DNA from 2 places in the Monashia sp. NPDC004114 genome. Region 1 is predicted to be linked to the other one. Evidence: predicted binding sites of a transcription regulator. Region 1 holds the regulator's gene; the other holds the start of a gene.
What was found. The regulator LexA, encoded in region 1, represses DNA repair genes until DNA is damaged. The targets are predictions, from matches to a motif close to TCGAACANNTGTTCGA.
Positions count from the first base shown of each region.

Region 2: the regulator LexA is predicted to act here: its motif matches at 2,542-2,557, upstream of ACWEOW_RS07775 (DUF222 domain-containing protein).

Region 1 is NZ_JBSGGK010000005.1:160,789-176,153, reverse strand. It holds gene ACWEOW_RS09045 (CDP-alcohol phosphatidyltransferase) at 1-1,082, shown strand, start outside; gene ACWEOW_RS09040 (hypothetical protein) at 1,079-1,480, shown strand; gene ACWEOW_RS09035 (Sir2 family NAD-dependent protein deacetylase) at 1,551-2,453, shown strand; gene ACWEOW_RS09030 (phosphotransferase) at 2,443-3,480, shown strand; gene lexA (transcriptional repressor LexA) at 3,492-4,199, opposite strand; gene ACWEOW_RS09020 (LysM peptidoglycan-binding domain-containing protein) at 4,451-4,873, shown strand; gene ACWEOW_RS09015 (hypothetical protein) at 5,278-5,634, shown strand; gene ACWEOW_RS09010 (alpha/beta hydrolase) at 5,631-7,424, shown strand; gene ACWEOW_RS09005 (cyclic nucleotide-binding domain-containing protein) at 7,521-7,934, shown strand; gene nrdR (transcriptional regulator NrdR) at 8,424-8,921, shown strand; gene ACWEOW_RS08995 (vitamin B12-dependent ribonucleotide reductase) at 9,092-12,028, shown strand; gene ACWEOW_RS08990 (heavy metal translocating P-type ATPase) at 12,202-14,424, shown strand; gene ACWEOW_RS08985 (DedA family protein) at 14,458-15,087, opposite strand; gene ACWEOW_RS08980 (phosphatase PAP2 family protein) at 15,093-15,365, opposite strand, start outside.
Region 2 is NZ_JBSGGK010000004.1:190,409-205,773, reverse strand. It holds gene ACWEOW_RS07790 (3-oxoacyl-ACP reductase) at 1-92, shown strand, start outside; gene ACWEOW_RS07785 (gamma-glutamyl-gamma-aminobutyrate hydrolase family protein) at 160-897, shown strand; gene ACWEOW_RS07780 (carboxylesterase/lipase family protein) at 902-2,377, opposite strand; gene ACWEOW_RS07775 (DUF222 domain-containing protein) at 2,561-4,264, shown strand; gene ACWEOW_RS07770 (hypothetical protein) at 4,429-4,914, opposite strand; gene cimA (citramalate synthase) at 5,331-6,929, shown strand; gene bioD (dethiobiotin synthase) at 6,908-7,603, opposite strand; gene ACWEOW_RS07755 (8-amino-7-oxononanoate synthase) at 7,609-8,814, opposite strand; gene ACWEOW_RS07750 (adenosylmethionine--8-amino-7-oxononanoate transaminase) at 8,811-10,154, opposite strand; gene bioB (biotin synthase BioB) at 10,147-11,247, opposite strand; gene ACWEOW_RS07740 (TetR family transcriptional regulator) at 11,350-11,898, shown strand; gene ACWEOW_RS07735 (VOC family protein) at 12,049-12,432, shown strand; gene ACWEOW_RS07730 (M23 family metallopeptidase) at 12,435-13,052, opposite strand; gene ACWEOW_RS07725 (YciI family protein) at 13,074-13,433, opposite strand; gene ACWEOW_RS07720 (VOC family protein) at 13,556-14,029, opposite strand; gene ACWEOW_RS07715 (GNAT family N-acetyltransferase) at 14,207-14,848, shown strand; gene ACWEOW_RS07710 (3-methyladenine DNA glycosylase) at 15,143-15,365, opposite strand, start outside.

The sequences.
Region 1 (15,365 bases):
ACGGCAAGGATGTCGTGTTCGTGTTCGTCGAGAGCTACGGCAAGGTGGCGGTCGACAGGTCGCCGGACGTGGCTGCTGCGCTCGACGCCGGGAACAGCGCGCTGAGAGGCGCGGGATACGCGTCGGCGAGCGCCTGGCTGACCTCGCCGACGTTCGGCGGCATCAGCTGGCTCGCGCACTCCACGTTCCAGTCCGGTCTGTGGGTCAGCAGCCAGCAGCGCTACGACCAGCTCCTCGACGCGCAGCGGTTCACCCTGAGCAGGGCCTTCGCCCGCGCCGGCTGGCGGACCGTCGACGTCATCCCTGCCAACCGCAGCGACTGGCCGGAGGGCAAGGCCTTCTACGGCTACGACCAGGTCTACGACTCGCGCACCCTCGGATATGCCGGGGAGGGCTGGGGCTACGCCCCGATGCCCGACCAGTTCACCCTCTCGGCGTTCGACCGCCTCGAGCTGGCCCGTCGGGACCGGCCGCCCGTCATGGCCGAGATCGACCTCGTGTCGAGCCACATCCCCTGGGCACCGCTGCCCCGGATGGTCGCCTGGAACGCCATCGGCGACGGCTCGATCTTCTGGCAGCAGGCCGGCAAGGCCACACCACGTGAGGTGGTCTGGCAGACCCCCGCCGGCGTGCGGACGGCATACGGGCAGAGCATCGCCTACTCGCTCGACAGCGTCGTGTCGTTCCTCGAGGGGACGCGTGACCGCAACCTCGTTGCCGTCGTCCTCGGCGACCATCAGCCCGTGAGCATCGTCTCGGGTGACGGAGCGAGCCACGACGTGCCGGTCTCGATCATCTCCCGCGACCCCTCCGTGCTCGACCGGATCTCCTCCTGGGGCTGGGCGGCGGGCGTGCGGCCCGGGCCGGACGCTCCGGTCTGGCCGATGGACCGGTTCCGTGACCGGTTCCTGACAACCTTCGGCCGCACCCCGCCCACCACCGTGGCGACGCCCGCCTCGAGCACACAACCGACCCCGGTCACTGAACCGTCGAGCCCCGCGGCTCGTCTTCCTCGGCAGGTGGTCCAACGCCGTGACGTCACACGTCGCCGCGGTGCGACCCGGACGATGGGAACATCATGAGAAGCCTCCGATATCTCGGTGCAGCAGCACTGCTCGTGTCCGCAGCGGTGCACCTGTACCTGTGGTTCAACGGTGTGCGCAACCAGTCGGTGGGGCCGATGTTCCTCATCAACGTCGTGGCGGGCGTCGTGATCGCGGTCCTGCTCGTGCGGTGGACGCACTGGATTCCGGCGTTCCTCACCCTCGGGTTCGGCGTGGCGACCCTGGGCGCATTCATCATCGCGGCGACCGTCGGGCTGCTCGGTGTGCACACGACGTGGCAGGGGTGGGACGTGTTCACCGCCGCGGCGGCGGAGGTCGTCTGCATCGTCGTCGGTGGTGTCCTGCTCGTCGGCGAGCTCGGCGGCGCCAGGGCGCCGGCGCAGGGGGCGCAGACGCGCGGGCGCCACGCGGGCTGACCCGCCCGGCCGGGGCCAGCCGCGGTCCGAGGACCCCAGGTCCGCGCGAGGCGCCACGTAGGCTGTCCGAGTGCGGTCGCTGAGTGTCAACCGGGTCCTCCCGGAGCCTGTCGACCTCGGGACGTTCGACGACCTCGTCGACCTCGTCTCGGGGGGCGGGGTCCTCGTCCTGTCCGGCGCGGGGCTCTCCACCGAGTCAGGGATCCCCGACTACCGCGGACCCGACGGCACGCGACGCGTCCAGCCGATGACTTTCGGGGAGTTCAAAGGGTCGAGCGAGGCCCGTCGTCGGTACTGGGCGCGCAGCTACATCGGATGGCAGCGCTTCAAGGCGGCGGAGCCCAACGACGGGCATCGGGTCGTGGCCGACCTCCAGCGGGCCGGCTACGTCGGTCCCGTCATCACCCAGAACGTCGACGGCCTGCACCAGGCTGCGGGTGCCCGGGACGTCGTCGAGCTGCACGGGTCGCTCGAGCGTGCGGTCTGTCTCATCTGCGGCGAGATCACGACCCGGCTGGGTCTCCATGAGCGGATGACCGAGGCCAACCCCGGCTTCATGGCACGCTTCGCCGAGGCCGCGGCTCGCGTCGGGTCCCAGTGGGGCGAGCAGGTGCGCCCCGACGGCGACATCGTGCTGGCCGACGAGCTGGTCGACTCCTTCCACACACCCCGATGCCTGGTCTGCGGCAACGACACCGTCAAGCCGGACGTCGTCTTCTTCGGGGAGTCCGTGCCAAAGGCGTTGGTGGACAGGTGTTTCCGACTCGTCGACGACGCGGGTGCCGTGTTGGTGCTCGGCTCTTCGTTGTCGGTCATGAGCGGCTACCGCTTCGTCCGGCATGCCCATCACCGCGGCATACCCGTGGCGATCGTCACGCGGTCGGCCACCCGTGGGGACGCCCAGGCCACCACGAGGGTCCACGCGCCGCTCGGACCGACGCTGCGCCGCCTCTGGAGTGCTCTTGAGCACTGACCCGCGGTGGTATGCCGCCCTGCCGGAGTCGGGCCCCGGCCCGTCCGAGCGATGGACGTCCGCCGACTTCGCGACCGAGCTGCACGCGTGGGTGGGCGGCGCGCTCGGATCTCTCGGGCACGAGCTCGTCGCTCTCGAGCCGGTGCACCAGCGACCCTGGTCGACGGTGTGGCGCGCCCGGGCCGGCGACGGCGGACTGTTCTGGGCCAAGCAGAACTGCGCACACCAGAGCTTCGAGGCGCACCTGCTCATCGTGCTCGACCGCCTGGCAGGGGATCGGGTGGTTCCGGTGGCCGCGGCGGACATCCACCGCGGTCTGCACCTCGTGCCCGACCAAGGGCCGGTCTATGCCGAAACGGTGCCGGCGGACGACATCGACGCATGGTGCACGGTCGCCGTCGAGGCGATGCACCTGCAGCGCGAGCTCTTGGGACGCGAGGCTGAGCTCGCCGCTGCCGGGCTCACGAGGATCCGCACAGCGGAGGTCGCCGAGTACGTGACCGCCCGGGCGTCGTCGCTCGCGGGCCTGCCGGCCGATGACCCTCGACGGATGCCTGCGGACGAAGCCGCCAAGGTGTGCGCACTCGATCCGGTGATCCGTGGCTGGGCGGCCCAGGTCGAGGCGCTCGACCTCCCGGACACGTTGGTGCACAACGACCTTCACGGGCACAACGTCTTTGCTACGGACGGGCAGATGCGCTTCTTCGACTTCGGAGACGCCGTGCTCGCGAACCCGCTCTGGTCACTGCTCATCCCCCTGCGGGTGATGTCGAGCCGGCTGGAGGCCGGGGTGGACGACCCACGGTTGCGTCGGGTGGCGGACGCCGCAACGGAGGTGTGGGGAGACCTTCGGCCCGTCGGTGAGCTCCGGGCCGCCCTGCCGGCGGCCCTGCAGCTGGCACGACTGGGCCGGGTGGAGGCGTGGCTTCGGGTCGTGGCGACGATGACGCCGTCCGAGCTGGCCGACTTCGGTGACTCGCCCAGCTGGTGGCTGGCGTCGCTGCAGGAGGAACCACCGCTCCGCTGAGCGGTGCCGGCTCAGACGCGGCGCAGGACGGCGGTGACCTTGCCGAGGATCGTCGCGTCGTCGCCGTCGATCGGCTCGAAAGCCTGGTTGTGGGGGAGCAGCCAGACGTGGCCGTCCTTGCGCTTGAACGTCTTGACCGTGGCTTCGTTGTCGAGCAGGGCCGCGACGATGTCGCCGTTGTCGGCTGTCTGCTGTCGTGACACCACCACCCAGTCGCCGTCGCAGATGGCGGCGTCGATCATCGAGTCCCCGACGACCTTGAGCAGGAAGAGCTCGCCCTCGCCGACGATCTGCTTCGGCAGCGGGAAGACGTCGTCGACGAGCTCCTCCGCAGTGATCGGCACTCCGGCGGCGATCCGACCCAGGACCGGGACGTATGCCGCCTGGGGACGCGAGTCGCCGCTGTCGGTCTCCAGGTCGTGCTGCTGCACGCCGAGGTCGATGTCGCCACGGCGCCGCGACGGGCGGGCGTCGGGCGAGACGACCTCGATCGCGCGCGGACGGTTGGGGTCGCGACGGAGGTAGCCCTTCGTCACGAGGGCGTTGAGCTGGTGCGAGACGCTGGACGGGCTGGCCAGGCCGACGGCGTCACCGATCTCACGCATGCTCGGCGGGTATCCACGCCGGTCCACAGAGTTGCGGATGACCTCGAGCACACGCCGCTGGCGCACGGTCAGGCCGTCGCCCTTGTCGCGGTCGGGAAACTCGGTCACGCCCATGATGTCCCCTTCGTCGTGCTCGTCAGACCCCGATGTCTGGCTTGCGGTGAGCGCCGCTCGGGCGCTCGTGAGGGCCAGTGTCAGTGGTGACTGGTGTGGTTGGTGGTGTGAGAACAGCGTACGAGGTTCGAACACAGTTGCCAAACACCTGTTCGATGCGTGTCTCGACTTCGTCGAACAGACGTGCTACAACTCGTACAGACGTTCTATCGAACACCTGTTCGTTCGGCCATCAGCAAGGGGAGGTCATCATGAGCGCCATCGTCGTCGAGGCAGCGCACCGGCAGCAGGCTCAGGGGGCCCCGTGCGACCCGCTCCCGGCCCCTCGCGGGCGTGGCCATCTCGTGCTCGTGCCCACCGGTCCGGATGCGCTCGGTCCGGCGTCGACGCCACGCCCACGTCTTCGTCTGACCCGGCGCGGGCGGCTCGTCGTCGCGCTCCTCGTCGCCGCCGTCGTTGCCGTGCTCGGCGTGGCAGCCGCCGTCCAGCGCGCCGGCGCCGTCAGCGAGCCGCGTGTCATCACCGTCCAGCCGGGCCAGACCCTGTGGGGCATCGCCTCGCGGGAGCTGCCGGACCTGCCGGTCACCAGCGGCATCGTCGAGCTCCAGCTCGCCAACAGCCTGTCGACCTCGCAGATCCACATCGGTCAGCGGCTCGTCATCCCGACGCCCTGACACCGCGCCGCCGGGCCCTCGTCTGGTGACGGGCCCGGCTCCATGGCAGCCGCGTTGGCTCCACCTTCAGCGGCTGGCGGTAGCGGCGCTTCGACCCCGCCGCTCTCGCCCGGACGCCGCACCCCAAGATCGGGGTGCGGCGTTCTGCCACGCCTGGGCGGTGTCGAGGGGCGCGCCGCCCCGCCTGTCACACGACGGGCCGGGCTGGTGCACGGGCCGTTGATCGGTGACGCGCGGGACGGAGCGCTCACTCGGCCGGAACTCAGCCCGACGGCATACCTCGCCGGCTGTGGTGCCTCGCCCTGTGGACGGCCTCCTGTGCCGTGCGCATCCCTGTGGATGACGCGATGCGACCGATCCCCTTGCCTCCATAGCCTGTTCGCTCCGACGAAGGGAGTGCAGGTATGCGGTATGCGGTGGACACGGACGCGCTGCACGACAGCGCCGACGCCGTGGACCTGGCGCTGTCGCGACTCGAACGGCTGGGCATCGTGCCAGTGATGGGCTCGGTCGCGACGGGTCTGCCCGGAGGCCGCGTGGCCGGTGCTGTGGCACGGCTCGCCTCGGTGTGGGAGTCGCGGGTGTCCGACACGAGGTGGATGCTGCGAAGCCTGGGAGGCGAGCTCGTCGCGGCCGCCGAGTCGTACGACGCGGTCGAGCGGGCTGTGGGGCGCGCCGTGGCCGACCGCGTTGTGGCCGACCCAGGAGCTGTGGACGACCAAGGAGCTGTGGTCGACCGGGGACGGGTTGCTGGCCCATGACGATCAGTGTGGGTGCCATCAGGTCCAGCCGGCCCGAGCAGCTCTCGGCCACGAGCCGCCGGCTGGAGGAGCAGCGCGAGCAGGTGCGCCAGATCATCCAGACGGTCCTGCTCGGCGGCCGACAAGAACGCCGTTGGTCCGGCCTTGCCTCGACCGCGGCCACCAACCGGTCAGCCCTGGTCGTCGGCAGGCTGGCCGGGCTCGCAGCCAGCATCGGGGCAAGCGGTCAGGCACTGAGCCATGCCGCGCTGCGGCTCGCGGCGGCGGCCGAGCTGGTCCACCAGGCCGACCGCCGAGCGGCGGCTGCGGGCGCCTGGGTGGACCACGACGGGCAGATCTTCCTGCCCGTGCGTGGCACGTCGGGCGATCCCGTGCTCGACGCCCACGTGGCGCGTGAGGACGAGCTGATGCGCGCGGAGGTCATGGCCGCCCTCGCCGAGGCGGTGCGCGTCGCGGCGCTGACCGACCTGGAGCTGGCGCTGGGCCTGCTGGCAGCAGCGCTGGAGAGCCCGGCGAGCACGCCGCGGACGCGACAGACACCACGGACGCAGGGCGGCCCCAACGGGGCGTCCGTGATGTCGGGCACCGGCGTGCTCTCGGTGGTGCCACCCCCGCCGCCGGGGCGCGACGCCAGGAGCGTCTACGCATCCTCGGCGTGGTGGCGGTCGCTGACGGACGAGGAGTCTGGTCGCGTCATCGCCGACCATCCCCAGTGGGTGGGTCCGCGAGACGGGATCCCAGCATCGGATCGACACGCCGCCAACCTGGTCCTGCTCGCCCGGGCGGAGCGAGATGCGCAGGATGGGGCGCGCCGAGCAGAGGGCGCCCCCCTGTGGGACGGGAGCGAGCGGACGCGCGCCCACGACCGGCTCGAGGATCTTCGGGCCATCAGAGAGGTGCTCAGCCGGCGCGACGGCGTGCAGCGCCGGCTGCTCCTCGTCGATGCGACCGACACCAACGTCAAGGTCGTGGTCGCGTTGGGTGACCCGGACCGGGCCCGCCACGTCGTCACCTACGTCGGTGGCCTTTCCACGACGGCCCGAGGGGATCTTCGCCGGTACGACGACGACCTCGAACGGCTGCGTGCGCAGGCGCTGACGGTCGCACGCGGGGATGACGTCGCCGCCGTGACCTGGATGGGGTACAACGCGCCCCAGGTCAGCGAGATCGTCACCTCGATCGACCGGAACGTCCTGAACGCCAAGCTTGCTCGCGACAATGCCGACGCGCTGGCCGACTTCGTAACCGGACTCGACGCGGCCCGGGACCGACCCGCCCACCAGGTCGTCTGGGCGCACTCGTACGATGCGGTGCTCGCCGGCTTCGCCGTGCTGCGCACGAGCGCCATCGACGACGTGGCGATCTTCGGTGCCCCTGGGCTGCCCTTCTCCAGCGTGGCAGAGACGGGCCTCAAGCCGGGCGCTCTCAACGTCCTGCACGCGATCGGCGACGATGTCGCCGACTACGGCTGGATCGTCCACGGCACCAAGGCCGCCGACGTGCTCGGGGCGACTCGACTCTCGACGTTCGCCCTCAAGAAGCCCGGCTCGGGGTGCAACCACTGGCTGCGGCCACGGTCCGACTTCGTCGACCTGCGGCGGACCGCGGTGGGCCATTCGGACTACATGCGCGACGGCACCGACAGCGCCCGCAACCTCGTGGCCGTCCTTGCAGGTCGGCCCGACCTGCTCTCCCCGGAGAGCAGCGACGAGCGGGCGTGCACCACGATCGGGCCCGGCTCGGGGCCGTTCGACCCGATGCGGTGGCCGGTGCTGGTCCCCGAACGCTGAGAGACCCCCCTTTGGGGCCATTGCCCTCCCGTTCGCGGGCTGCGAGGTCTACCGTCTGGGGCAGCGCCTCAACGTGGCGGACAGGAGGAGAGACGGATGAGTCTCAAGGAATCGCTCTGCGCGGTCGAGCTCTTCTGTGAGCTGCCCGACGACCTGGTCGACGAGATGATCGCGCGCGGCTCGACCGTCGAGGTTGGTCCCGGGGTCGAGATGGTCACCCAGGGAGACAACAGCACGGGGATGTACCTCATCATCGGCGGCAGCGCCGAGGTCAGCGTCGACGGCCATCAGGTGGGGCAGCTCGCGCGGGGGGACTACTTCGGCGAGATGTCGCTCATCGACGGCGCGACGCGGTCGGCCACGGTCACGAGCGGTCCCGAGGGTGCCACCGCCTTCCGGCTCTCGGCCGTCGCCTTCTCCGACCTGATCGAGGAGCATCCGCACACGGCCCTGCTTCTGCTCAAGGGCCTCGCGGGCCGGGTCCGCGCGCTCGAGGCGAACCTGCTCTGAGCCGTCGAGAAGCGCCCGGGCCGGCTGACGAGCCCGGGCGGTCCGCCATGCCCACGGAGGTCCGGCCCGGAACGCAGATGGGGGAGTCGGGCCGCAGTCTGACCCCCACATCTTGGGTTCGCGTCTCGCGACACGCCGAGACGAATGGGACTGGTGTGGCGTTTGTGCAGGTCAGCGGGGTGGCACGCCGTGGCCGCCGCAGGTGCTTGCGAGGGGACGACGACGTGCCTACAGTTACCCCTACATCTAGTAGTTACACGGATGTAAGACATCCACATGTAGTCCCCAGAACAACGGGGGTTACACACAGGTCATCCCCACGTCGTCCCCAGCGTCATCCCCAGGAGGCCGGTCCCCGGTCTTGGCCGGTCCACGAACCCGGCCGAGACCGGGCTCGCTCCACAGGGCCGGCGGACGGCATACGGGCGGCTTGGGCGATGTTGCACAACGGCACTGTGGGACAACCGGTAGGGAAGGGGGTGACGGCACGTGCACTGTCCGTTCTGCCGCCACACCGACTCACGGGTCATCGACTCGCGCACCACTGACGACGGCGCCTGCATCCGCCGCCGCCGGCAGTGCCCCGAGTGCAACCGCCGCTTCACGACCCTCGAGACCTCGAGCCTCAACGTGATCAAGCGGTCCGGTGCCTCGGAGCCGTTCAGCCGGGCCAAGGTGCTCTCGGGCGTGCGCAAGGCCTGCCAGGGCCGCCCCGTCACCGAGGACGACCTGGCCCTGCTCGCCCAGCGGGTCGAGGAGACCATCCGGTCGCAAGGAAACGCCGAGATCGAGGCGCACGAGGTCGGCATGGCCGTCCTCGAGCCGCTCCGCGAGCTCGACGAGGTCGCTTTCCTGAGGTTCGCCAGCGTCTACCAGGCGTGGGAGAGCCTCGAGGACTTCGAGGGAGCCATCGCGCTCCTTCGAGCCGAACGTGACGCGCTCGGGCAGGAGCCAGGTGCTCGGCCCGAGATCGGCGCGAAGCGGTAACCACCCCTCCACGAAGTCGCCGTCGCAAGGAACCTGGGCGAGCCCGGGCTGGCCGTGCGGCTGCGGGGACTGTCAGACCCCGGCGAGAGACTGGCAGAGAGCACAGAGACGAAGACGAACAGGTACGCGGCTCCGCGACGGGGCCACCACGGTCAGGGAGGCCGTACGACATGACGGAGATCGGTAACCGCACCTCGCGCTCGAGGGCTGGCGCCAAAGGCGTCAAGATCGAGCGCATCTACACCACGCCAGGCGTGCACCCGTACGACGAGGTGACGTGGGAGAAGCGCGACGTCGTCCAGACCAACTGGAAGACGGGCGAGACGATCTTCGAGCAGCACGGGGTCGAGTTCCCCGACTTCTGGTCGATCAACGCCAGCACGATCGTCACGACGAAGTACTTCCGCGGCGCGGTCGGCACCGACGCCCGTGAGTCGTCGTTGCGCCAGCTCGTCGACCGCGTCGTGCTGACCTACGTGGCGGCAGGCAAGCAGCACGGCTACTTCGCGACCCCGGCCGATGCGGAGGTCTTCGAGCACGAGCTGACCTGGGCCCTGGTGCACCAGGTGTTCTCGTTCAACTCGCCGGTGTGGTTCAACGTCGGCACCAAGTCACCGCAGCAGGTCTCGGCCTGCTTCATCCTCTCGGTCGACGACTCGATGGACTCCATCCTCAACTGGTACAAGGAGGAGGGGAAGATCTTCCAGGGCGGTTCCGGCGCGGGCCTCAACCTCTCGCGCATCCGGTCCTCCAAGGAGCTGCTCTCCTCCGGTGGAACGGCCTCCGGTCCGGTGTCCTTCATGCGGGGCGCCGACGCGTCTGCCGGCACGATCAAGTCCGGCGGAGCCACCCGCCGCGCCGCCAAGATGGTCGTCCTCGACGTCGATCACCCCGACATCGAGGAGTTCGTCGAGACCAAGGCGCGTGAGGAGGACAAGATCCGCGCGCTGCGCGACGCCGGCTTCGACATGGACCTCGGCGGCAAGGACATCGTGTCCGTGCAGTACCAGAACGCCAACAACTCGGTCCGGGTCACCGACGAGTTCATGCGTGCCGTCGAGGACGGCGCCGAGTTCGGCCTGCGCTCCCGACTCACCGGTGAGGTCATCGAGAAGGTCGAGGCCCGCACGCTCTTCGAGAAGATCGCCAAGGCCGCGTGGGAGTGTGCCGACCCGGGCCTGCAGTACGACGACACCATCAATGCCTGGCACACCAACCCCGAGACCGGTCGCATCACCGCGTCCAACCCCTGCTCGGAGTACATGTCGCTGGACAACAGCTCGTGCAACCTCGCCTCGCTCAACCTGCTGAAGTTCCTGCGCGATGACGACACGTTCGACGCTGTGACGTTCCAGAAGGTCGTCGAGCTCGTCATCACGGCGATGGACATCTCGATCTGCTTCGCGGACTTCCCGACCGAGCCGATCGGGGAGACCACCCGCAACTACCGCCAGCTCGGCATCGGCTACGCCAACCTCGGCGCGCTGCTCATGGCCACCGGTCACGGCTACGACTCGGAGGGCGGCCGGTCGCTCGCCGCGGCCATCACCTCGCTGCTCACCGGCGCGGCCTACAAGCGCTCAGCGGAGCTGGCTGCGGTCGTCGGGCCGTATGCCGGGTACGCGCGCAACGCCGACGCCCACAAGCGGGTCATGCGCAAGCACCAGGCGGCCAACGACAGCATCAAGACCCTGGACGCGATGGACCTGTCGGTCCACAAGCTCGCGACGAAGGCGTGGGACGACGTCGTCAAGCTCGGTGAGAAGAACGGGTACCGCAACGCGCAGGCTTCCGTGCTGGCACCCACCGGGACCATCGGCTTCATGATGGACTGCGACACCACGGGTATCGAGCCGGACTTCTCTCTGGTGAAGTTCAAGAAGCTCGTGGGCGGCGGCTCGATGCAGATCGTCAACCTCACGATCCCGCGGGCGCTGAAGAAGCTCGGGTACCAGCAGGAGCAGATCGAGGCGATCGTCGAGTACATCGCCGACAAGGGACACGTCATCGACGCCCCCGGGCTCAAGCCCGACCACTACGAGGTCTTCGACACCGCCATGGGCGCGCGCGCGATCTCCCCGATGGGCCACGTGCGGATGATGGCTGCGACGCAGCCGTTCCTCTCCGGCGCCATCAGCAAGACCGTCAACCTCCCCGAGTCGGCGACGGTCGAGGAGATCGAGGACGTCTACCTGCAGGGCTGGAAGCTCGGCCTCAAGGCGCTCGCGGTCTACCGCGACAACTGCAAGGTCGGCCAGCCGCTGTCCGATGCGGGGTCCACGGCCAAGGAGGCCAAGGCCTCGGGCGAGCCCGCCGCCGAGGTGAAGGTCGAGAAGGTCATCGAGTACCGTCCCGTCCGTCGGCGGCTGCCCAAGCGGCGCACCTCGCAGACGACGTCGTTCGCCGTCGGCGGTGCCGAGGGGTACCTCACGGCCGGCACGTACGACGACGGGCAGCTCGGCGAGATCTTCCTGAAGTTCGGCAAGCAGGGCTCGACCCTTGCCGGCGTGATGGACGCCTTCTCGATCGCAGTCTCCGTCGGTCTGCAGTACGGCGTGCCGCTCGAGACGTTCGTCGAGAAGTTCACGAACCTGCGGTTCGAGCCGGCCGGCATGACCGACGACCCGGACGTGCGGATGGCGCAGTCGCTCATGGACTACGTCTTCCGGCGGCTCGCTCTGGACTACCTCGACTTCGACACCCGATCGTTCATGGGCATCCACACCGCCGCCGAGCGGGCGCGCCAGGTCGAGACCGGCTCGTACGAGGCGATCGAGGCCGACGACTCCGACGACGACGAAGAGCTGGCGGAGGAGCTTGCCTCCCTGCAGCAGTCGACGCCGGTGGCGAAGAAGCCTGAGGCGAAGGCGGACCCGAAGCCCGAGGCCCGGTCGGAGCAGGCCGGACAGGTCGAGATCAAGTTCGGCGCGGGTGCCGCGTCGGCTCGCGAGGTGTCCGGCGAGGTCCACTCGTCGGCGGAACTCTTGGAGAAGTTCTCCGGCCAGTCAGCCGATGCACCGATCTGCCTGACCTGCGGGACGAAGATGCGCCCGGCCGGGTCGTGCTACGTCTGCGAGGGCTGCGGCAGCACGAGCGGCTGCAGCTGAAAGTCGTTGGGCGAAAGGTCATCACGGTCGGCGGGCTGACCTAGCGACGACTGGGGCGGCACCTGAGAAAGGTGCCGCCCCAGCGTGTGTTCCGGGAATGCGCACGGCGTCGCCCTGGTTGCGCCATGCATACCCTGTGGGGGTATGTTGGATGCGACTCAGGAGAGGACGCCATGTCACCGACCATCGAGCCCGGACACACTGAGACCTTCGCCGGCAACAACCAGCACGATCCCAGCAACGACGTCGAGCAGCACCACTACAGCGGCCACGAGGCGCATGGCGGTCACGAGCACCACGGCGGCCACCAGGCCCACGGCGCTCACGAGGCCCGTGGCGGTCACGAGGCCCATGGCGGTCACGAGGCCCACGCTCGACCTGGCGCCCATGGCGACCATGTCGACCATGGCGACCATGGCGACCATGTCGGTCAGTTCCGTCGGCTCTTCTGGCTGATGCTGGTGCTGGCGGTGCCGACGGTGGCCATGTCCGGCACGTTCGCGATGCTTCTCGGCTATGACCTGCCGCACGGTGGCTGGGTCGAGTGGGTGTCGCCGGTCCTGGGCACGGTCATGTACCTCTGGGGCGGCCGGCCGTTCCTCGCTGGAGCCGTGTCGGAGATCCGGTCCCGTCAACCGGGGATGATGCTGCTCATCGCGCTCGCGATCACCGTCGCGTTCGTCGCGTCGTGGGGCGCCAGCCTGGGTCTCCTGCACCATCAGCTCGACTTCTGGTGGGAGCTGGCCCTGCTCATCGTCATCATGCTGCTCGGTCACTGGATCGAGATGCGGTCGCTCGCCCAGACGACGTCCGCACTCGACTCCCTCGCCGCCCTCCTGCCCGACGAGGCGGAACGGATCGAGGCCGGCGCGGTGGTCACGGTCGCGCAGTCCGAGCTGCGCCGTGGGGATGTCGTCCTCGTCCGTCCGGGTGGCAGTGTCCCCGCGGACGGGCGTGTCGTCGACGGGCGTGCAGCGATGGACGAGTCGATGATCACGGGGGAGTCCCGCACCGTCACCCGGACCATCGGCGACTCGGTGACTGCGGGCACGGTGGCGACTGACTCGGGACTACGGGTCGAGGTGACCGCCACCGGTGACGACACCGCCCTCGCCGGCATCCAGCGCCTGGTCGCCGAGGCTCAGGCCTCGACCTCTCGGGCACAGCGGATCGCCGACGTCGCCGCGGGCTGGCTGTTCTGGTTCGCGCTCGGCTCGGGCCTGCTGACGGCGATCGTCTGGACCGTCATCGGACAGCCCGACGAGGCCGTCGTGCGGACCATCACCGTCCTGGTCATCGCGTGCCCCCACGCCCTGGGCCTCGCTATCCCGCTCGTGGTGTCGATCGCCACCGAGCGTGCCGCGCGCGGAGGGGTTCTCGTCAAGGACCGGCTCGCCCTGGAGCAGATGCGTGTGGTCGACGCCGTGCTCTTCGACAAGACCGGCACCCTGACCAAGGGCGAGCCGACCGTCGCTCACATCGCCACCGCCGACGGCGTCGCGACGGACCTCCTGCTCGCCGTAGCGGCAGCTGCGGAGGCCGACAGCGAGCACCCGCTCGCCCGGGCCGTCGTTCGCGCCGCGGCGAGCCGCGAGCTCACCGTGCCGACGGCATACGACTTCAGCTCGTCGCCCGCGGTTGGCGTCACGGCGACGGTCGACGGTGCCGAGGTGCACGTCGGAGGCCCTCGCCTGCTCGAGCACCTCGGCCTCGACGAGGTTCCCGAGGCCGAGCAGTGGCAGCGCGAGGGCGCGACCATCCTGCACGTCGTGCGTGACGGCCGCGTCCTCGGCGGCCTGGCCCTCGCCGACGAGGTCCGTCCCGAGTCGCGTGAGGCGGTCGCGGCCCTGCGGCGACTGGGCATCCAGGTCGTGATGATCACTGGCGACGCGGAAGCCGTGGCCGCCTCCGTGGCCGGCGAGCTGGGGATCGAACGGTACTTCGCGGGAGTTCGACCGGAGGACAAGGCCGCCCGGGTCCGCCAGCTGCAGCAGGAGGGGCTCACGGTCGCCATGGTCGGTGACGGCGTCAACGATGCGCCGGCCTTGGCGCAGGCGGATGTCGGACTGGCCATCGGGGCCGGCACGGATGTGGCCATTGCCTCGGCGGGGGTCATCCTCGTCAGCGACGACCCGCGCTCGGTGCTGTCGGTCATCCAGCTGTCGCGTGCGAGCTATCGCAAGATGAAGCAGAACCTGTGGTGGGCAGCGGGATACAACCTCATCTCGGTGCCGCTTGCTGCAGGTGTGCTCGCCCCGGTCGGGTTCGTCATGCCGATGTCGGTCGGCGCGATCCTCATGTCCCTGTCAACCGTTGTCGTCGCGCTCAACGCACAGCTGCTCCGCCGCCTCGACCTCGACCCCGCCACGAGCGCCCGAGCGGTCCTCGGTGGATGACCAGTCGCGCAACGCCCGCTCCAGCCCGGCGGGTCACTCGTCCGGCTGGGCGGTCACCCTCTCGGCTCGCCGTCGTCGCAGCTGCCAGATGACCAGTGCGACGACGGCCAGCCCGAGCACGATGATGGCAGCGTCCTTGCCGAGGGCCTGCTCGACAGCGGTGTAGGACGCACCGGCGATATACCCGGCGAGGACGACGGCGGTGCCCCAGATCACGCCGCCCGCGACGTTGAACGTCAGGAAGGTCCGGTACCTCATGTCGGACGTGCCCGCGAGAGCGGGCATGACCGCCCTGAAGAACGCGATCCAGCGGCCGAGCAGCACGGCCCAGCCACCCCTGCGGGTGAGGAACGCTCGAGCATCGTCGATGCGGCTCCCATGTCGTGCCAGCACGCGCAGACCCAGGATCCTCGGTCCCAGACGTCGGCCGACCTCGAAGCCGACCGAGTCTCCGACGACGGCCGCGACGATCACGACCGCCAGGACGGCGGGCAGCGGGACGTGGCCGCGGTTCGCGGCAACGCCGCCCAGGATGGCCACGGTCTCCCCGGGCAGGACGAAACCGACGAAGAGCGCGTCCTCGGCGAAGACGATCGCCCCGACGACAGCCAGCACCCACGGTGCGGGAGCGTTGAGGATCTTGTCCAGAAGGTCGCCGAGCATGGTGTTCAGACGCTGGGTCGGGGGTGTTCGGGGCGAGGTGCGCACCACGCGTCGATCTGCGGGACGCGCCGCAGCCTTGCGGTGAGCAGGGTGAGGGGCACGCGCAGTGCGTACCAGCCGAGGCCGGCCACGAGAGCACCGAAGAGGAGGCCGGCCACGACGTCCTGCGGATAGTGAGCGCCGACATACACGCGTGCGGCGGCCATGAGGACTGCTGCCACGGCTGCGATCACGCCGAGGCGTCGCGCCGCGATGAGCAGACCGACCGCGCACGCACC
Region 2 (15,365 bases), on a different contig from region 1:
TGTTCCTCGCCTCCGACGAGTCGAGCTTCGTCACTGCCTCGACGTTCCTCGTCGACGGCGGCATCTCCGGCGCCTACGTCACGCCGTTGTGAGACCGTGGAGGTAGAGAGTTGCGACGGCACGTATGAGCTACGAAACGTCAGATCCGAAGTGCACACCATGAGTCGCCCGGTCATCGGCATCACGGCCTACGTCGAACGCGCCTCGTGGGGCCGTTGGGTGTCGGTGCCGGGGGCGCTGGTGCCCCATCGGTACGTCCACCACATCGAGCGAGCCGGGGGCATCGCGGTCGTCATCCCGCCACGGCACGATGCCGATGACCACATCGCCGCCGAGCTGCTCACTCGCCTCGACGGTCTCGTGCTCGCCGGCGGCGTGGATGTGGCGCCAGAGCTGTATTCGGACGAGCGGCACTCCTCGGTGCAGGCGTCGCGGCCTGACCGTGACATCACGGAGCTCGCGCTCGCGCAGGCCACCCACGAGCTCGACGTGCCGGTGCTCGGCATCTGCAGGGGGATGCAGATCATGGCCGTGGCGGCCGGCGGGCACCTCGAGCAGCACCTGCCCGACCGGGTCGGTCACTCGAACCACTCCCCGGCGCCCGCGACGTACGGCAACCACCCCGTGCACACGGTCGAGGGCAGCACCGTGGCCGCCCTCCTCGGGCGCACGGTCGACGTGCCGAGCTACCACCACCAGTCGGTGCTGACCCACCCGGGCTACGTCGCCTCCGGGTGGGCCGACGACGGCACGCTCGAGGCCATGGAGGACCCGCACTCGAGGTTCCGCCTCGCCGTGCAGTGGCACCCCGAGGTGAGCGACGACCCGCGGCTCTTCGTAGGGTTCATCGCCGCCGCGACCGCGTATGCCGCCGAGCGCGCGAGCGTCGCTCGCTAGCTGGCTAGCGACTGGGGACCGACGACACGAGGTCGAGCACGGCGGGGTGCTCCCCCCAGATCTGGCGCGACACCTGCTCGGGGTATGCCGTGACCGCCGGCCGGGCGTCGAACAGCCTCACCGACCCGGTGTCATAGGAAGGCCACCCGGGATCCCCGGTGGTCGCGAAGGCCGTCCACGCGCGGCGCATCTGCTCGGACAGGGCCACGGCCTCCGGCGTGGGATCGCCGATGAGCATCGCCGGCTGACCCAGGGTGAGGTTGCCGAACACCAGCGGCACGTCCAGGCCGTGGCAGGCGCCGAGCACGCCTCCCATGCCAGGCGCGGGCCAGGTCAGCTCGTAGAGGTGGGCGCGCCCTCCGGCCGCGAGCTGTGCCTCGGCTAGGTGCAGGGACGGCATACGGAAGAGCCAGTCCGAGCGGACGACCTCGTACAGCTCCTGCGGGTCGGGAAAGGCCTCTCGGTACCGCTGCGGATCCGGGCCGAAGATCTCCGCGGTCTCGTCCGCCTGAGCCTCGGAGATCGTGCCCAGCTGGCCGCTGATGAGGGTGAGCAGGCGCTGCTCGTGACGTGTGTGCCCGACCATCAGCTCGACGTCGCCCGTGAGTCCTTGCCACGGCGTCGTGGGCAGCACGTCTCCGTCGACGACCGGCGCGAACGGGATGAGCGCGTGTGCCGCTCGGCCCCACCGGTCAGCGTGCTCGGCGAGGTGGCCCGAGAGGGCGTCCCCGGCGGATGGCAGCAGGTCCGGATCGACCGTGGGCAGGCCGGCCGCCGCCTCCAGGCCGAGCTCGGCAGCGCACGCTCGGGTGATGTCTGCGGCAAGCCTAGGTGTGAAGAACGTGCCGGGCACGCTCTGGGCGATGGCTCGGTGGAACAGCCCTGCTGCACGCGGCATCGCCAGCAGCGCTGCCACCGAGCCTCCGCCGGCGGACTGGCCGAAGACGGTGACCCTGTCGGGGTCACCTCCGAACGCGCCGATGTTGGCCTGCACCCACTCGAGCGCGGCGACCTGGTCGAGGAGACCCCGGTTGGCGGGCAGTCCCTCGACGTACCCGAACCCTTCGAGGCCGACGCGGTAGTTGAACGTCACCACCACCACGCCGTCGCGCGCCAGGTTGCTGCCGTCGTACTCGGGCAGGCCGGACATTCCGAAGGTGTAGGCGCCGCCCTGGATCCACACCATCACGGGCAGGCGACCGTCGACCTCGGGCGACCACACGTTGACGGTCAGCCAGTCGTCGCCGCCCTCGACACCCTGGTCGCCGTCTGCGGCCAGGGTGTCCATCCCGAAGATGCCGGGCTGCGGAGGCGGCGGCCCGAACCTCAGCGCCTCCCGTATGCCGGCCCAGGCGGAGGCGCGCTGCGGCGCACCGAAGCGCTCGGGGAGCTCTGCGTAGGGTATGCCGCGCCAGACCGCGAGCTCGCCCTCCGAACCGCCGCGCACGACGCCGCCGGCCACCTCGATGTCGATGTGCACGCAGCAATGGTCGCCGTCTGGGCTTCGACGGCGCCAGCCATTTCCCCTCCGTCGTGGTCGACGACGCGGACCAGGGAGCCGTGTGGGTGCGGCGGCTCCACGCTGTGGACAACTCGGCTGTTTGCATCGGTTTGCTGTGGGTAGCGACGGACGGCTGTCGGTGGTCGATCATATGTTTGACTCATGAGCACGACAGCTTGCGACCAGGAGCGCCGACCGGGCGCGCCCGAGGGCGCCCCTTCGCCGGAGCGGGACCCAGGTGCGTCAGCGGGACCCGGAGTGGCGGCGAAGCCACGTGAGGTCATGGACCCGGTCACCCAGCTGGCGTTGCTGGCGTCGGCTGAGCCGGGGGCGGGTGCGGAGCTGGAGGCTCTGCAGGGCATGCCTGGGCTCGCCGCCCGCTTGGCCTCGATCTCGGAGGAGATCTGGCTGATCGCTCGGTCGTACCCGACGTGGTGCATGCCGGAGGCCGGGGTTGGGGACGCGATCGAGCAGGCGCAACGGGTGCGCGATGCCGCTCACACCCTGACGGCGGTGTTGGCGGGCGAGGTGACCTCGCGTGGTCTGGGGATGCGAGAGGGGCTCTCGCGCAACGACTGGATCGCGGCTCATGCGCCGGTCCTGGATGGTGCGGGGGCGGCAGAGCTGACGGCCGTGGGTGCGGTGCTAGCCGAGCCGCGGTGGCGGCCGCTGGCGCGGATGCTGCGTTCGGGCGCGACCACGGTGGACCGGGCTGCGGTGATCGTGCGGTTCCACCAGGACGCGGTGACGTACGCCGAGCGCGAGCATCTCGAGGGTGTGGTCGACTCGATGGTGGAGCAGGCCGGGGTGCTGGGGGCGAAAGAGCTGCGTCGGGTGGTTGCTCGGGCGCGGGTCTCGCTGCGGCCGGCCGAGCAGGTAGAGGCCGATGATGCGCGGATGCGGGCGGGTCGGTCGCTGTCTCGAGTGGGTCGCTCCGCGGGTCTGGTCGAGTATCGGCTGCGACTGGATCCCGAGGGCGCGGCGGTGCTTGATGCCGCGATCGACCCGCTGGCCCGGCCGCGGCCAGACCTGGACTGGGCAGAGCGTGCGGCGCCGTACCGGCACCCGGTCTGTGGGCACCTGATCCCCGAACCGGGCACCTCCGTCGATGACTCCGGGCCGGATCGCCGGGCCGGCGAACAAGGGCTGGCCGGAGACCCGGATACGCACGCTGGGCTACCGGACTGGCGCTTTGTCGGGCCGGCATGTGAGGTCTGTGCCGTGCCGGTGGCCGACCCGCGGCTGCCCGCGACTCGACGTGCTGACGCGCTGCTGGAGCTGGTCGCTCGGGCGGTGGCCGCCCCGATGGGGGTGACCCGGACACCGCGGGCCAAGGTGGTGGTCACCATGTCCCACGAGGCCCTGGCCGGTCTCGTCCAAGGCGCCGGTGTGGCCGGTGACGACGAGGTGCTCTCCGCGGGCACCGTGCGCCGGCTCGCGTGTGAGGCCGGGATCGTGCCGATGGTGCTCGGCGGGCCCTCGCAGGTGCTGGACCTCGGGTTCACCGAGCGGTACTTCACCCCGGCTCAGCGCCTGGCTCTGGCGGCCCGCGACGGCGGCTGCTCGTACCCGGGCTGCACGGTTCCCGCGCAGTGGTGTGACGCTCACCATGTCGTCCACTGGGTCAACGACGGGCCGACCGACCTGCTCAACGGAGCCCTGCTCTGCGGCCGCCACCACACCCGAGTCCACGAGCTCGGCCTCACAGCTGAAGTGACCCCATGGGAGGTCACCTGGCACCGGCCACCACGCCCGCAGACCCGCCCGACGGCCATGTCGACCTCATCGGTATCGGCGTCGACGGCATCCTCGGCGCGACCCGCCAAGACCAGTACGAGGACCGGGACCCGTCCCGCACCCCCCTGAGGTTCACGGCCGAGCACCTGACCCGCTACCTCCGCACCACTGGAACATCTGGCCAGCTCACGGAGGGACGCGGACGCGGCCGCAGCCGTGATCGCCGGCGCCGGTCCGCGACTACCCGTCGCGCTGGGCTGCTATGCCGAGAACGACCGCGCGACGCACGCCAGTCACTCCGGGTGTACTGGCTTGCCCGTCCACTCGCTCATCCGCAGGATCGCCGACTGGACCTGTCGTCGAGCTCCCGGGACCACGCGCAAGGACGCCAGTGACGTAACACCAACGTCGAATCCCTCGGGCGAGAGGATGACCGGGTAGATCAGCATGAGTGGCATCGACTGATGTGCCGCCTCACCCGTAGTGAAGCCCGCGATCTCGTCCGGCCCGAGTGTTCGTCCCCGGCCGAAGGCTTGACGGACCATGACACCGTCGCCGCGCGCGAAGACGCCCATACGTGCGCCTCCATACGTGAAAGCGGTCCCGAGCGCGGCACAGACGGCGCCGATGACCAGACCGCTGACGTGGGTGTCCTTCGCCTCGCCCGGCTCGGCCGACGCTGTCAGCGCCACGACGCCCAGCAGGGCCAACATGAGGCCAAGCCCGATGACGAGAAATGACCACACCGATCGGACCGAGCGGGCAAACAGCAGGATCACGCGACGACTCTTGGCGCGCGCCGATGGGACCGCAGGGCGAGTCTGAAGGTGCATGAGCGGTTGTGGGTCACGCCCCGGAGTCTCCCAGACGCGAGGGCGGGCCGCTGGCCGTCCAGCATCCGGACCAGGCGTTTCGCTCGACGGGCCGGCACCCTACCTTGAGCGTGTGATGAAGCGACTCGTGCCCACCTGCACGCTCATTATCGAATAGCGCGACGAGAGACCCTCGTCGCGCAGACCTCCCAACCCTTGGGGGGTCTTTTTGTTTCCCGATCCACCCATGAGGGAGGCGTCGCGAGGCCACACCCGGCCGGACGGCATACGAGAAGAGCGCGAGTCGCAGCAGCAACCTGCACAGGCCGGACCGCCACCAGAGGTGGTCGGCGACCACTCCGAGATCGAGGACAATCGAGGTCATGGAAGCCCTGCACGTCTACGACACCACCCTGCGCGACGGCGCCCAACAGGAGGGGCTCAACCTCTCGGTGTCGGACAAGCTGGCCATTGCCGAGCTGCTCGACGACCTCGGGGTCGACTTCGTCGAGGGTGGCTGGCCCGGAGCGAACCCGAAGGACACCGAGTTCTTCGAGCGCGCCAAGACCGAGCTGCACCTGCGCAACGCGACCCTCGCGGCCTTCGGGGCGACCCGCCGTGCCGGTGGGACGGCGGCAGAGGACCCGCTGGTCCGCGCGCTCGTCGACTCCGGCGCATCAGTGGTCTGCCTCGTCGCGAAGTCGCACGTCCGGCACGTCGAGGAAGCCCTGCGCACGACGCTCGACGAGAACCTCGCCATGGTGCGCGACACCGTGAGCCACCTCGTCGGCCAAGGGCGCCGGGTCTTCCTCGACGCCGAGCACTTCTTCGACGGCTGGCACCTCGACCGCGACTACGCGCTGTCGGTGGTGCGCGCCGCGCACGACGCCGGCGCCGAGGTCGTCGTGCTCTGCGACACCAACGGCGGCATGCTGCCGCACCAGGTCGAGCAGGTCGTCACCGACGTCATCGCCTCGACCGGAGCCCGGATCGGTGCTCACTGTCACAACGACACCGGCTGTGCGGCCGCCAACTCGGTCGCAGCCGTTCGCGCCGGCGCGACCCACGTCCAGGGCACGGTGAACGGCTACGGCGAGCGCACCGGGAACGCCGACCTCATCACCGTCGCCGCGAACCTCCAGTTCAAGCTCGGCCTCGACGCGATGGCGCCCGAGTCGTTCCGCCGGGCCATGCACATCGCCCACGCGATCAGCGAGGTCACCAACGTCCCCGCCTACAGCCGTCAGCCGTACGTCGGTGCGAGCGCGTTCGCGCACAAAGCAGGCCTGCACGCCAGCGCGCTGAAGGTCGACCCCGACCTCTACCAGCACATGGACCCCGCCCAGGTGGGCAACGGCATGCGCACGCTCGTCTCGGACATGGCCGGGCGGGCGAGCATCGAGCTCAAGGCCCGCGAGGCCGGGCTCGACCTGTCCGACCGCCCGGACGTCGTCGCCAAGGTGCTCGCCGAGGTCAAGGACCTCGAGCTGCGCGGGTGGACGTTCGACGCGGCCGACGCGACGGTCGAGCTCATGGTCCGTGAGGCGCTCCAGCCGGGCTGCACGCACTACTTCGAGGTCGAGTCCTGGAGGGTCATCACGGACTCGACCGGCGCGAGCGGCTCATCGGCCGTGGGCGACGCGACTTCAGAGGCCACGGTCAAGCTCCGCGCCGACGGTGCTCGCCTCATCGCAACCGGTGAGGGCAACGGTCCGGTCAACGCGCTGGACCACGCACTCCGCGACGCCCTGACCCGTGCGTACCCCGAGATCGAGAAGCTCGAGCTCATCGACTTCAAGGTCCGCATCCTCGACGCGTCCCACGGCACCGACGCGATCACGCGTGTACTCATCGAGACGTCGGACGGCGAGACGTCATGGGACACCATCGGCGTCGCGGGCTCGATCCTCGCCGCGTCGTGGCGGGCCCTGACCGACGGCATCGTGCACGGCCTGCTGCGTCAGGGAGTGCCCATCCGCTGAGCCAGGGCGGCCAGCCAGACCGGCGCCTCGCCGCGGAACGTCTCGGAACCACGGCTCGGCGCTCCCTGAGGGATCGCGCCGAGAAGGCCTTCGGGGAGTGACGCGAGGTACTCGCGATTCGTCCTCTCGACCGTGCTCGGCTCCTGCGGCCAAGCACCCAGCACCATGCCGGAGCACTCGATCTCCCTGTGCGCCAGGGCCTCTCGTGTCAGCATCGTGTGGTTCAGCGTGCCCAGCCCACTGCGGGCCACGACGACGACCCCCGCTCCCGGCAGCGCCTTCGCAAGGTCCGCGAGCGTCTCAGCCGCCTCCGTGAGCTCGACGAGCAGCCCGCCCGCACCCTCCACGAGCACATGGTCGTGTGTCGCGGCGAGCTGTGCGACCGTCGCGAGGTGCTGTGCGAGCGTGGGGAGGGCCGCTCCCTCGATTGCCGCGGCGGGGCGCGGTGCCATCGCTGCCCTGAGCCGGACTCCCTCGTGGCTTGACACGCCCGCCAGTCTGGCCACCTCGGCCATGTCGCCGGGCTCGCCGGGCTCGACGCCCGTCTGGGTGGGCTTGTATGCCGTCACGCTGCGTCCCACGGAAACCAGCAGTGCCGCGAGCGCCGCCGTCGCGACGGTCTTGCCGACCTCGGTGTCGGTCCCGGTGACGACGACCACGGGGGGCAGCCTCATGCCGGTCACCGGGGGAGCGAGCCAGCTGTGCGGGTGCTCGCGCCGTTGCCGAGAGCGCGGCCCGGGACGGGGCTCACGACGGTGGCCACCAGAGCGGCGGCCTCGGCGACCTCCGACGTCGACAGGTCCGCTCGAGCGGTGATGCGCAGGCGTGAGATGCCGTCCGGGACGCTGGGCGGGCGGAAACACCCGACGAGCACGCCGTGCTGGCGCAGGGTGAGCGCCGCGGACACGGCCGCGTCGGGGCTGGGCATCGGCAGCGACTGCACGGCGCCGACGGCGCGGTCGATGCCACAGATGGAGGCGATCGTCCGTGCGTTGGCCCGCACGGCTGCGGACAGCGTCGGGTCGTCCGAGATGATGTCTGCGGCCGTCAGGGCAGCCCCTGCGGCAGCCGGAGCCAGGCCCGTGTCGAAGATGAAGGTGCGCGCCGTGTTCACGAGGTGGTCCCGGACGGCAACGGGGGCCAGCACGGCACCGCCCTGCGACCCGAGCGCCTTGGACAGCGTGACGGTGAGCACGACGTTCGGGCTCCCGACGAGTCCGAGCTCGTCGACCAGCCCCCTCCCGTGGCCGGCGACCCCGATGCCGTGGGCCTCGTCGACGACCAGCAGGGCGTCGTGCCGGCGGCAGACGTCGACGAGGTCGAGGAGCGGTGCCGCATCACCGAGAACCGAGTAGATCGACTCGACGGCCACGACGACGCGTGCTCCCGCGCGAAGCCGGAGCTGGCTGTCGAGAGCCGCCGGGTCGTTGTGGGCGAAGGTCGCGTAGGGCACACGCGACATGCGCGCCGCATCGTGCAGCGAGGCGTGTGCGTGGGCGTCGAGCAGGACCTCCGCCCCGCGCCCGCTGAGCGCGGTGAGCACGCCGAGGTTGGCTGCATACCCGGTGGAGAAGGCCAGGGCGCTCGGCTGGCCGGTCAGGCGGCAGAGCGCCGCCTCCAGCTCGCGATGGACCGGGAGCGTGCCGGTGACGAGGCGACTGGCCGTGGCCGATGCGCCGTACCGCTCGAGCGCCTCGCGCGCTCCGGCGACCACTCGTGCGTCCTGGGAGAGCCCGAGGTAGTCGTTCGATGCGAGGTCGAGGATGTCGTGCGCGCCAGCGAGGCGACCACCGAGCCGCAGGACGGGGTCCTGCCGCTCGACTCCCCGCTGCGTCCGCAGGGCCGCGCGCTCGCGCAGCCAGCCGTCCCACACGCTCGTGGTCACGAGTGCACCTCCTCGATGGCGCCGATGACAGCGTCGGCGATGGTCCGGATGTCGTCCTCGCCGCAGACGTAGGGTGGCATTGTGTAGACGAGGTCGCGGAACGGTCGTACCCACACGCCGCGCTCGAGTGCAGCGCGGGTCACGCGGGTCACGTCGACGGGCCGGTCGAGCTGGACCACACCGACGGCGCCGAGGGTGCGGACGTCGCGCACGCCGTCCAGTTCCGTTGCAGGAGAAAGGAACTCATTCAGCGCACGACCAACGCGTGACACGTTGTCCGTCCACCCGCACTCGACGAGGTCGAGGGACGCGTCGGCGACCGCACACGCGAGCGGGTTCGCCATGAAGGTCGGGCCGTGCAGCAGAGCCCGGAACTCCGAGCGCGTGATCACCTCACCCACCGCGCGGGACGTGAGCACCGCTGCGAGAGTGAGATATCCGCCGGTGAGCGCCTTCCCGACGCACATCACGTCAGGTGCCACTCCTGCCCATTCGGTCGCGAAGAGCCTTCCCGTGCGGCCGAATCCGGTCGCGATCTCGTCGACCACCAGCAGCAGGCCGTGCTCGTCCGCGACGTCTCGCATGACCCGCAGGGCATGCGGGTGGTAGACGTGCATCCCCCCGGCGCCCTGAAGCACCGGCTCGACGACGATCGCAGCCAGGTCGTCGGTATGCCGTCGCGCCAGGTCGCGGAACTCGGCCTCCCAGGCGGTCTGTGCCTGCTCATCAACCTCCCACCGCTGGGTGAACCGGGCGGCTGGTGGCCGAGGCGCGAAGACCTGCGGCGCGAGAGCACCGGGAAAGGCCGAGTGCATCCCGTCCACCGGGTCGCAGACGCTCATCGCGGCGAAGGTGTCGCCGTGGTAGCCGCCCCGAACGGTGAGGAAGTGCTGGCGGCGCGGTCGACCGGTCGCCGCCTGGTACTGGAGGCTGAGCTTGAGGGCCACCTCGACCGAGACGGAGCCTGAGTCGGCGAAGAAGACATGGGCCATCGGACCCGGAGCCAAGGCCACGAGGCGCTCGGCCAGGGCGACTGCGGGCTCGTGGGTCAGGCCGCCGAACATGACATGGCTGAAGCGCTCGATCTGCGCGTGCGCGGCGGCATCGAGCGCCGGGTGACGGTACCCGTGGATCGCGCACCACCACGAGGCCATGGCGTCCACGGCCTCGAACCGCGTGCCGTCAGCCGCAGTGAGCCCGAGCCGGACCCCGTCAGCCGACCGGACGGCATACGGCTCGGGACCGTCGAGAGGGGCGTAGGGGTGCCAGACGAGACCTCGGTCGCGCTGCACGACCGAAGGGGCGAGGGTAGCGGCCGGCCCCGGCCGGGGGTCACGCATTGGGCAGCAGGTTCGTCCCGGCTCCACGTCGTCGCTTGGCCGGGTCGTGGCCGGTCATGGCGGTCAAGAGCGCGCCGGACGGATCGACGCCGTCGCCGGGGCCGGTGTTCCCGCTCGATCCCAGCACGACGAAGCCGTTGTCGCGGATCAGCTCGAGGTCTGCCTCGGCAGCCTGGCCCTCGGACGTGAGGTAGTCGCCGAGGAAGATGGAGTTGGCCACGTGCAGAGCAAGAGCCTGGAGGGAGCGCAGGTGCATCTCACGGCCGCCTGCGATGCGAATCTCCTTGTCGGGGCACACGAACCGCGCCATCGTGAGGATCTTGAGGCAGCGCGCCGGCGTCAGCTCCCAGGTGCCTTCGAGCGGCGTCCCGTCGAACGGCATGAGGAAGTTCACGGGGATCGAGTCGGAGTCGAGCGCCCTGAGCGCGAACAGCGCCTCGACGAGCTGCTCGTCGGTCTCGCCGAGCCCGGCGATGAGGCCGGAGCAGGGGGAGAGGCCCGCGCTCTTGGCCTTGGTCACGGTGTCGACGCGGTCGGCGTACGTGTGTGTCGAGACGATCTCGTCGTGGTGCGACTCGGCCGTGTTGATGTTGTGGTTGTAGGCGTCGACGCCAGCCTCGCGGAGGCGTTCTGCCTGGCCGTCCTTGAGCAGGCCGAGGCAGGCGCACACCTCGACCTGCGGGTGCTCGGTCTTGAGCGCGCCGACCATGCCGGCGACCCGCTCGATGTCACGGTCGGTGGGGCCGCGCCCGCTGGAGACCATGCAGACGCGGGTCGCGCCCCCACGCAGGCCCGCCTCGGCCTGGGCGACGGCCTCGTCAGCCCGCAGCCAGGTGTACCTGAGGATGTCGGCCGTCGACCCGAGCCGCTGGGAACAGTAGTGGCAGTCCTCCGGGCACAGGCCCGACTTGAGGTTGACGAGGTAGTTGACCTTGACCGTGTTGCCGAAGTGCTTGCGGCGCAGGCGTGCTGCCGCCCCGACCAGGGCAAGAAGCTCGTCGTCGGTAGCTCGGAGCACGTCGAGCGCGTCGTCAGGCGTCGCAGGCGTGCCGGCGAGCACGGCGTCGGCGAGGTCCTCGAAACGGCGGGTCATGCGGGCTCCTTGCGCTCGGCGTTGAACGGTGTTCAACTTGAACAGCGTTCAGTATGCCGGGTGGCTAGGCTCGGCTGTCAACGTGACGGGAGCAGGGGTGACATGGCACTGAGCCGGGACCAGGTCGTCGGCGCCGCCGTGGACCTGCTGCGCCGCTATGGCCTCGCCGATCTCACGATGCGTCGGCTCGCGCGCGAGCTCGGGGTCGCGCCCGGAGCCATCTACTGGCACGTGGCGAACAAGCAGGAGCTGCTCGTCGAGGTCGCCGATGCCCTGCTCGCCCGGATTCCCGAGCCGAGCCCGGACCAACCGCCGCGCGAGGCCCTGGCGAGCCTCGCGGTCGCGATCCGGGAAGCGCTCGTGCAGGTCCCCGACGGTGCCGACGTCGTGGCCCTGGCCTATGCCGTCGAGCCCGGGCGGCCGATGCGTCACCTGGCGGCGCTCGTCGCACGTTCTGGAGTACCGGTCGGCGAGCGCGATGCGATCGCCGGCCTCGTTCTGAACCACATTCTGGGATCCGTTGCGGCGCAACAGAATCGGTCGCTGGCCGCCGACGTCGATCCGGACGCGGTCGTGGTCGACACGATGGGCGAGCTGAAGGCGTTCGAGGTCGGCCTGGGCGTGATCGTCCGGGGCCTGACGGCCCACTAGACGCGCGAAAGTGCTGGGCGGCTCAGGCCCCGCCCAGCACCACCCCCCTGTAAGGAGTGGATGTCGTCGACGCGCGTGCCTGTACCTTCGCCGACACCGTTCAGAGCGCGTCGGCTCCGATCTGATACGTCCGTGATGCCAGAGTGAGGGATGCCTCTCACCCGGTCCCGCCCATGGTTCGGCGTCGTCCTCGACGCGCCCGACGCGTCGGAGCTTGCACACTTCTACCAGCAGCTCCTCGGCTGGACGCTCTACAAGGACTCACCCGAGTGGGCGACGCTCGCCCCGGACGACACGGCCGGGTACAACCTGTCCTTCCAGCGCGAGCCCAACTACGTCAGGCCAGTGTGGCCGAGCCGCCCCGGGGAGCCGCTGATGATGATCCATCTCGACATCCAGGTGGACGACCTCGATGACGCCACTGCGTATGCCGTGAGCGTCGGTGCGCAGGTGGCCGAGTTCCAGCCCCAGCACGACGTCCGGGTCTGCTACGACCCGGCCGGGCACCCGTTCTGCCTCTATGTCGACGACTGAGGTCACTCGATGTGCACGACCTCGCCGTTGCGGGGGAGCGTGCCGTCGAAGGCGACCGGCACGGGTCGAGCGTGCTCGGGGTCCGTCCCGTCGGAGGCCTGCACGTGAACGTGGGGTTCGGTGCTGTTGCCGGAGTTGCCGCATCGTCCGATGACCTGCCCGATGTGCAGCGGCTGGCCGGGCTGGACCCGCACACTGTCCTGCTGGAGGTGGCACAGGGCCACGACGACCCCGGAGCGCGTGGCGATCAGCACATGGTTGCCGGCGAGAGCCGGCCAGCCTGCCGCCGCCCGTCGGCGCTGCGTGAGTGCGTAGCCGACGGACGGCAGTCCCCGAAAGGCGTGGTGGTCCTCCGCCCGGTCGTCCACGGTGATGACGGATCCCTCGACCGGGGCGAGCACCGGCTGGCCGAAACCCGGGAAACGGTCTGGTGACTCGCTCCGGACGAGCGTCGAGAATCTCACGGGGGCTGACCTGCCGTCGTCGCCTACCGGCACGAAGTCGATGGCGTACGCGCTGGCGAATGCCGTGGTGCCGTGGCTGGGTACACGGTTGGCAGGGCTGTTCTGGACCAGCCACCGTCCGCGGAACGGAAACGCCAGGTCCAAGGCCCCGCCCATGGCAGCGAATCCAGTATCGAGTCAGTCGGTCTGTGGCTGCGGCTTGAACCGGCGAACCTCGTGGGGCCAGCCGCATGCCTTCGCGATCTTGCCCGCCCACATCTTGGCGGTCTCGTCGTCGGCCACGTCCACCACGGCGAACCCGCCCAGGAACTCCTTGGTCTCGACGTAGGGTCCGTCGGTGATCAACGGGGTGCCGTTGGTGGGGTCCGCGTTGTAGACCGGGCCGTCTTCCTCCTCCAGCCCTCCGGCGAAGACGTACACGCCGGCAGCCTTCATCTCGTTCACGACCGCCATGGCGAGCGGTCCGCGGCCGCGGAACCACTCCTCGGTGTGGTCGCCCACCCACTGCTGGTTGAAGTAGAGGAGGTACTCGGTCACAACTGCTCCTTCTGCTCTGGCGGGCCAGGTCGGTCCGCGTTGACACCTACTCCACGAACAGCGACACGCGAATCCGACACGATGGCACCTGAAATGTCGGTTCGGACCTCGGCGTCGGGCGATCAGGCTCCGTCGTACGCCGCCTGAAGTCCGGCGACGTCGATCTTGCCCATCTTCAGCATCGCCTGGCACACCCGCTGGTTGGCCGCGGTGGCGTAGTCGCCCGACAGCTCCTCGAGCTCGCGGGGGATGACCTGCCACGAGACTCCGAACTTGTCCTTGCACCAGCCACAAGGACCAGGCTCGCCGCCGTCGGCGGTGAGGATCTCCCAGAACCGGTCCACCTCGTCCTGCCCGTCGACCCGCAGATAGAAGGAGAACGCTTCGTTGAGCTGGAACTCCGGTCCCGCGTTGAGCCCGGTCACCTCGTGTCCGGCGACGGTGAACTCCACGACCTCGGCGACGGCGCTGTCGGGCTCGGCGCGGGCCGTGAACACTCTCGTGACGGCCGAGTTCGGGATGTGCTCGGCGTAGAAGTTGGCAGCCTCGACGGCCTTGTCGTTTCCGAACCACAGGTGCGTGCGTACCGATGCCATGTGCGTCTCCTCACGTCCGGGACCCTCCCGACCGGGTCCGGTCAGGACAGTATTGCCCGAGCCGGTGCCCGATCCGGGTCTCGTGACCGCGCGATCGCCGCGAATGACCGGTCGACACCTCGGCCGTGCAAAAACCGTGTGCATCGTCGCCACCTTCTGAGGTTGGATCTCTGGGTGATGAGCTATCCGCTCCTCGACATGCGGGTCAGCACGCCGACGCTGGAGCTGCGCAGCGCCACGGACGAGCTGCTGGACCAGCTCGCCGACCTCGTGCGCGCGGGCAAGACCCATGCCGATCCGGCTCCGTACGACGACCCGATGTCGTTCTACGAGACTGATCCCGACCTGCGCGTCGCCAACTGGCTCCGGGCGATCTGGCGTGGCCGCGGCAGGGTCGAGCCGGACGCCTGGCGGCTCTACTTCGTGGTCATGGTCGACGGCCGGCCCGTCGGCGAACAGACACTGACCGGGGTGAGCTTCTCCACACTCGGGACGGTCACCACGTTCTCCTGGCTGTCGGTCGACCAGCGCGGCCGGGGGATCGGACGCGAGATGCGCGAGGCGGTCCTCCACCTCGCCTTCGACGGCCTCGGGGCGAAGGAAGCATCGAGCGACGCCTTCGTCGACAACCCTGGCTCCAACGCGATCTCGCGGGGACTCGGTTACGACCCCAACGGGTTCGACTGGGCGACCAGGCAAGGCGAGCCCGCCCTGCTCAACCGGTGGCGGCTCACCAGCGACAGCTGGGGACAACGACGCCGAGATGACATCCAGCTCCACAACCTCGAGGCCTGTCACGCCCTGCTGCCCTTGTCCTGACAGCACACAGCGTGATCCCACAACAGTCGACCAACCGGTCGGTTGTTGCGGCGCGTGGCGTTGATGTGGCGCGACAAGTGAGCATCTGGTCGACTGTGGTGCCACCGGGCATCGGCGAAAGGGACTGGGCCCGCTACAAGATCCAGCCGCGGCCGGACTTGGCAGGCGATGTTCGCGGATTCGGCTACCAGGTCCCTCTCCGGCTGGATTCTGTATGCGGCAGAGCGTGCATACAACATCCCCAACTCGGTATGTCCGTCAAGGGTCTGCTGGAACGAAGATGGCCCGGCGGACCTACTCGGACTGACCTGGAGGGCTGAACAAGAGATCGATCGCCGCGACCAAACGCTCTCGCAGCGCCTGACCGCGCGCGGCGAAGGCGCGCTGCTCGGCGGCATACTGCGCCTTGCCCTCTGAAGTCTCGATGCGCACGGGCTCGTAGCCGAGCTCGCGCAGGTCGTACGGCGCCGCGCGCATGTCGAGCCCGCGGATGTCCCGCGCGAGCTCGAAGCAGTCC